DNA from 2 places in the Bacillus paralicheniformis genome. Region 2 is predicted to be linked to the other one. Evidence: a T-box and tRNA genes for the amino acid it is inferred to sense, from the RefSeq annotation. Region 2 holds a T-box; the other holds one or more tRNA genes.

Region 1 (3,410 bases), 1.6 Mb from region 2:
CTGAACAATATGCTCCGGACAGCTCATTTCATCACCCCACTTAAAGATCCCTTAATTGTTTTCTGAGAGCCTCTCTGCCCCTGTGTATCCTCGTTTTCACCGTACCTACGGGAATATTAAGGATTTCACTGATCTCAATGAGTGAGAGCTCATCAATGTACTTTAATACGATGACCGTCCTGTATTTATCGGGAAGCCTTAAGATTTTTTCCTGGATGGTGCTGTGCAGCTCCAAAGAAACCACTTCATCCTCTGGAAGCGCAACATCCGCCGCAACCTGGGAATACATCGTCAGTCCTTCAGTCCCCGCCACCTCTGCATCCAAGTAATAGTCCGGCTTTTTTTTACGGATACGATCGATGGTCAAATTGGTTGCGATTCGATAAAGCCATGTGGAAAATTTCCGGTTGATATCAAAACTGTCGATATTCACGTATGCTCTGATAAACGCTTCCTGCGCAATATCTTCCGCCTCATGCGCATTGCCGAGCATACGGTAGCAAAGCTGATAAATTTTGTCTTTGTAAATATCCACGATGTCTGCAAATGCATTACGATCGCCTTTTTTCACCTGTTTGATTCTTTTTTTAATCATTGTTTCCATATTTATCTAACCTCTGCCTTCACCGGTCTTTATGTATACGAATTGATTTTTATAAGGTTTCATTAAATTCATAAAAATAGTTTATCAAATTTTTGGCAGGGTGTAGATGCTTTGACAGGGATCATGCGCTTAATATTAGCTTAAAATTATTATACAATCTAAATATTATGAAACTGAGACTTTTTTATAAAAAAAGCAGCCTAAGGCCGCTCTTCAACCGCACCTAAAGCAGCTTTTCGCCAAACAGCGACCCCATTAAGGCGACTGCCGCTTCAGCCGTCCTGTTTTTCTCATCCAATATCGGGTTGACTTCGACAAACTCAGCGGACGTAATCAGCTTCGATTCTTCCAGCATTTCCATCGCCAGGTGGCTTTCCCTGTAGCTGATGCCTCCCGCTACCGGGGTTCCGACACCCGGGGCATCGTTCGGATCAAGCGCGTCTAAATCGAGTGACAGATGGACACCGTCCGTTCTGCCGCGCAAATAGTCTATCGTTTCTTCCATCACCCTCGTCATACCGAGGCGGTCGATTTCATGCATTGTATACACTTTGATCCCTTTGTCGCGAATCAATTCTTTTTCCCCGTCATCAAGTGACCTCGCACCGATGATGACGATGTTCTCCGCTTTAATTTTCGTTTCTTTTCCATAGATGCCTGTCAGCCCTTCATGGCCGATCCCCAGGCTGATGGCGAGCGGCATGCCGTGAATATTGCCTGAAGGAGACGTTTCTTTCGTATTTAAATCAGCATGGGCATCATACCAGATCACACCCAGGTTTTGATAATGCTTCACAAGGCCGGCTAGCGTTCCGATCGCTATGCTGTGGTCACCGCCCAGCACGAGCGGAAAAGCACCTGAAGCCACGATCTTATCAACGGTCTCAGCAAGTTTTGCACTCGCTTTTGTAATCGCTTTCAAGTTTCTCAGCTCTTCAGATGCCGGCTCCCCGCCTTCTTTCTCATCCTCTCTTTGCCCGATTGTCATATCGCCGAGGTCTTCAATATCCTGACAAAGGCTTTCCAACCGTTCATTAACACCGGCACAGCGAATCGCGCTCGGTCCCATATCGACTCCCCGCCTCAGCTGACCGAGATCCATCGGTACGCCGATCATTGAAATCTGCTGTTTTAACATATGATATCCCCCTTTCAGACCTTCATTGTACCTTCCAATTCGGAATTGACTCAACAAGACATTTTTTTGAATAGTTATACAAAAAAGACAAAATAAAAAGGACATCCTAACAGGATGTCCAAAAACTGGGCTAGCTGGATTCGAACCAGCGCATGACGGAGTCAAAGTCCGTTGCCTTACCGCTTGGCTATAGCCCAATAATGGTGGAGGGGGACGGATTCGAACCGCCGAACCCTGAGGGAGCGGATTTACAGTCCGCCGCGTTTAGCCACTTCGCTACCCCTCCAAAAACAGTGCCGGCCAGAGGACTTGAACCCCCAACCTACTGATTACAAGTCAGTTGCTCTACCAATTGAGCTAGACCGGCATGATACGGTATCTTATGCAGTTACCGGCGCGGTTGTGACAAAAACCGATCCGAAAAAATGGTGGAGGATGACGGGATCGAACCGCCGACCCTCTGCTTGTAAGGCAGATGCTCTCCCAGCTGAGCTAATCCTCCGCAGTACAGGACGTACAAGTGCATGCGTTGCAACAGGACGTTGCGATCTTAGCATGCCTTCCTTGCCTTTAAAGTACAAGTGCGCGTTGCAACAGGACGTTGCGACCTTAGCATGCCTTCCTTTTAAAAATTCCGGCATTCGCAGCGTGCTGTCCAAAAAAGAATGGTGACCCGTACGGGATTCGAACCCGTGTTACCGCCGTGAAAGGGCGGTGTCTTAACCACTTGACCAACGGGCCATCATCGTGTTTCAAGCAGCTCTCGTAAAGCTGACAAAAGTTATTATATACAGGTTCCTCCCCATTTGTAAAGGGGTAAATTAAAATTTTTATTTTCAAATTTTTTATTCATAAACATTGAGAAAAACGCAGAAATTTTGTTTAAAATAGGGCTATCTGATGTGCAAGAGAGGGGACGCGAAAAATGATACTGGTAAGTTCATGTCTGGCCGGGGTGGAATGCCGCTATAACGGATCGCACAGCTATGTGGGGAAAATCAATAAGCTTGTTGAAGAAAAAAAAGCGGTGATTGCTTGTCCCGAGCTGCTCGGCGGATTTCAAACGCCAAGGGAACCGGCCGAAATTATAGGCGGGTCGGGAGAAGACGTTTTAGACGGCAGGGCGGTGATCAACACACAATCGGGAAAAGACGTAACAGACCTGTATATAAAAGGAGCTTATCTAACATTGGAGATGGCAAGGCAAATCAAGGCTGATACGATCGTGTTGAAGGAAAACAGCCCGTCTTGCGGCAGCAGCCATATATACGATGGAAGTTTCTCAAGCCAAAAAATAGCCGGCAACGGCGTTACGGCGGCGCTTCTGAAAAAAGAAGGCTTCCGCGTGATTTCCGAACACCAAATAGACGAGCTGTAATACCTGAACATAAGCGCAGTTCATCTGCGCTTTATTTTATGTCGGCAATCCGTTGTTTAGAACTTCATTGAAATAAAATTTTAATATTTACCTTTTGTTATTGAAATAATATTCCACTCTTAATATACTGAAAATTAAGAAATATATGCACTTCATTATCAGGAGGAGTTGTCGATGGAAAACAGCCATTTAGGTTCATTAACGACCGAACGCCGGAATGAAAGATCCAGGCGCATTCACCAGGCAAAGACGATTGATATTTTGAAAATCATCAATGATGAAGACAAAAC
Region 2 (3,410 bases):
ACATCCATCGGATCGACGCCGTTTCCGAGCGATTTGCTCATTTTGCGGCCCTGGTCATCGCGGATAAGCCCGTGGATCAAAACATCTTTAAACGGACGTTCTCCGGTAAATTCGATACCTTGGAAGATCATTCTGGATACCCAGAAGAAAATGATATCGTATCCTGTGACAAGGACGTTCGTCGGATAGTAACGCTTGAAATCTTCCTCATCGATATCCGGCCAGCCCATCGTTGAAAACGGCCAAAGAGCGGAACTGAACCATGTGTCAAGAACGTCTTTGTCCTGCTCCCAGTTTTCGGCATCTTCAGGAGCTTCAGCGCCCACATAGATTTCCCCCGTTTCTTTATGGTACCACGCAGGAATACGGTGGCCCCACCAAAGCTGGCGGGAAATGCACCAGTCGCGGATATTTTCCATCCAGTGCAGATACGTTTTTTCAAAACGGTCAGGGACGAAGTTGACTTTTCCTTCGCTTTTTTGCAATTCGATGGCGGCATCGGCAAGCGGCTGCATTTGCACGAACCACTGCGTTGACAAATACGGCTCAACGACTGCTCCGCTGCGTTCGCTGTGGCCGACCGAATGCGTATGTTCTTCAATCTTGAACAGCACGCCCTCTTCCTGAAGATCTTTCACGATCTGCTTGCGGCATTCAAAACGGTCCATGCCTTTATATTGAAGCGCCTTGTCATTCATTGTGCCGTCTTCATTCATAACGAGAATGCGTTCAAGGTTGTGGCGGTTTCCGATTTCAAAGTCGTTCGGATCATGGGCAGGTGTAATTTTGACGGCACCTGAGCCGAATTCCATATCGACGTAGTCGTCTCCGACAATCGGAATTTCCCTTCCTGTGATCGGCAGAATAACCGTTTTTCCGATTAGGTGTTTGTACCGCTCGTCTTCCGGATGTACCGCAACCGCTGTATCGCCGAGCATCGTTTCCGGACGGGTCGTCGCAATTTCAATCGAGCCTGAACCGTCTTTCAGCGGATAGCGCATATGATAGAACGCGCCTTGTACGTCTTTATAGATGACTTCGATGTCAGACAGAGCCGTTTTAGTGGCCGGGTCCCAGTTAATGATATATTCTCCGCGGTAAATCAGCCCTTTTTCATATAGCTTCACAAATACTTCGCGAACCGCTTTAGAAAGCCCTTCATCAAGGGTGAAACGCTCCCTTGAATAGTCAAGGCCAAGCCCGATTTTCGCCCATTGGCTGCGAATAAAATCGGCATATTCCTCTTTCCATTTCCATGTTTCTTCAAGGAATTTTTCGCGGCCGAGATCATAGCGCGTTTTTCCTTCTTCGCGAAGCTTCGCTTCTACTTTTGCCTGAGTTGCAATACCGGCGTGATCCATACCCGGCAGCCAGAGCACGTCATAGCCCTGCATCCGTTTCATTCTTGTCACGATATCCTGCAAGGTGGAATCCCAAGCATGCCCCAAGTGCAGCTTACCCGTCACATTCGGCGGGGGAATGACAACGGTGTACGGTTCTTTTTCAGGGTCGTTTTTCGCTTCAAAAAATTTGCCGTTCACCCAATAGTCGTATCTGTCTTTTTCAACTGCAGACGGATCGTATTTTGTCGGCATCGTCAGTTCTTGATTATCCATTTTCAAACCTCCAACAGTATTAAACGGCTGAACAATAAAAAAGAGCCCTCTCGATCCTGTTAAAAGGACGAAGAGAACTCTCTCGCGGTACCACCTTTTTTCATGAATGCGAAAAAAACGCATTCACGCACTTAAATGGGATAACGGGACTTTCCCGAATTTCTCTACTTTTTGTTCGAGAAATTGCGCTCCTGGGCGACCTTCCAAAAAAGACTGACTGGGAGCCTTTCAGCGAACCGGCTTCCCTCTCTGCAAGCGTCTGTTTTTGTACTCTTCCCATTCAAAGCGGGTGATCATTGACTTTTCAGCACGTACTTTTTCTTTTTCTTATATTACTAAATCTTTTTCATTTTCGTCAATCATCTTTTCCGTTTTTCTCTTGTTTTATACGATACTGGGCCATGCACACAAGCTCCTTTTCCTCATATGATGCTGTAACGATAAGAGAGGAGGCATAAGATGCGAAAAAAATTCAACACACATTCATTCCAGCCGTGGCTGAAGCAAGTCAGGCTTGTTGCTGTTCAAGTCGTCCTCCCGATCACGATCTTCCAGGGCATACGCACGATCATCTTTCCGACCACATTTGATGTCCTCCTTTTGGGCATTCTCATATTCCTTGCGTGCGCCTTTCACCTTGACTGGATATAAGCACGAAAAAAGTCCGCATCATGATGATGGGGACTCTGTTTCTTCCTGCAGTTTTCTGTTTTCTTCCGTCTCGTGAATGCTCATCACAAGCGGTTCGGCGTTTTTCATTTGCCAGTACGCCTTCAAAAGCATTGTACAGGCTTCTTTTTCTCCGGGCCCCTTCTCAAGGTCGTAGCGGTTCAGCACACCGTATACAGGCCCGGGGTAAGCCATATAGCTGAGGAATAAGCTGATTTCTTCCTCCCGCAAAGGATAGACATTGTGATACGTATAAAACCAGTTTACACATTCCGTGCACATCACGGGATTCGTCTTAAACATTCTTGTGAAAAATACGATGAGATCGTTCGCTGGGGGCCCGTGTCCCGCTTTCTCAAAGTTCGTAAAGTAACCCGTTCCGGTATCGTTATAGAGAAAATGCCGGACGGACAGCTGCCCGTGGTTTAAAACCATTCTCGAAGACTCTTTGTCTTTCATGGTCTCATACCACTCTTCAAGGCGGGCAAGCGCAAAGTCTGCAGCTGATATCGTCTCTTTGAAATACATGGCTGCCTGAAGCTGGAACGGGGACATATACCATTCGTTTTCCGCTCTTGAGATGAATTCTTCATATTTCTGTTTTTGCTGTTCCCATTTCCGTTTTGTCCGTTCATAGTGCCCGAGTATTTCTTCCCGCCTCACACCGAGCTCTTTTTCCGTTCGCTGGTGAAGAAGAGCGATTTCTTTAAACATATATTCGTGTTTTTGGTCACGCTCTTCCTCTCTTTCAAGGGTAAGCCAAGGCATGAGATAACAGACATCTTCTCCGGCTTGCGTTAAAAATTCGCCCGTGCGGTTTCGATAGACGGGGACAAACTGCCTGTAGCCTTTTTCCTCCAGCATGATCATCTGTTCTGTGAAGCGGGCGTTTCTTGAAGCCGCCAATTTTTTCAGGGCGAATACACCGTGATCCGTATACACTTTCCATACCTTTGGACTGACCGATTCCATATATTCAGGCGTAAGACCGTACTCATTTAAAACAGACTGGATGCCTTCCATCGGCTTCACCACATTTTTATCAATGCATTAGGCATGGCTGTTTTGATAATCCGGTATATAAAGGATCTGTCCCTCTTTTAATTCCTCGTCAAGGGAAAGGGA

Evidence for each region. The T-box of region 2 lies ahead of CP943_RS15375 (valine--tRNA ligase). A T-box ahead of a tRNA ligase gene usually reads a tRNA of that ligase, here a tRNA-Val.
Region 1: it encodes a tRNA-Val, which carries the amino acid that the T-box ahead of CP943_RS15375 (valine--tRNA ligase) is inferred to sense. The anticodon was not compared.

The regions. Positions count from the first base shown of each region.
Region 1 covers NZ_CP023665.1:209,728-213,137, reverse strand. Annotated here, with positions in the region: gene rsiW (anti-sigma-W factor RsiW) at 1-27, opposite strand, end outside; gene sigW (RNA polymerase sigma factor SigW) at 41-604, opposite strand; gene rocF (arginase) at 828-1,742, opposite strand; tRNA gene CP943_RS01220 (tRNA-Gln) at 1,868-1,939, opposite strand; tRNA gene CP943_RS01215 (tRNA-Tyr) at 1,944-2,028, opposite strand; tRNA gene CP943_RS01210 (tRNA-Thr) at 2,037-2,109, opposite strand; tRNA gene CP943_RS01205 (tRNA-Val) at 2,169-2,244, opposite strand; tRNA gene CP943_RS01200 (tRNA-Glu) at 2,409-2,483, opposite strand; gene CP943_RS01195 (2-thiouracil desulfurase family protein) at 2,668-3,120, shown strand; gene murQ (N-acetylmuramic acid 6-phosphate etherase) at 3,295-3,410, shown strand, end outside.
Region 2 covers NZ_CP023665.1:3,012,644-3,016,053, forward strand. Annotated here, with positions in the region: gene CP943_RS15375 (valine--tRNA ligase) at 1-1,616, opposite strand, end outside; T-box leader at 1,677-1,909, opposite strand; gene CP943_RS15380 (hypothetical protein) at 2,076-2,267, shown strand; gene ysxE (spore coat protein YsxE) at 2,286-3,308, opposite strand; gene CP943_RS15390 (LysM peptidoglycan-binding domain-containing protein) at 3,336-3,410, opposite strand, start outside.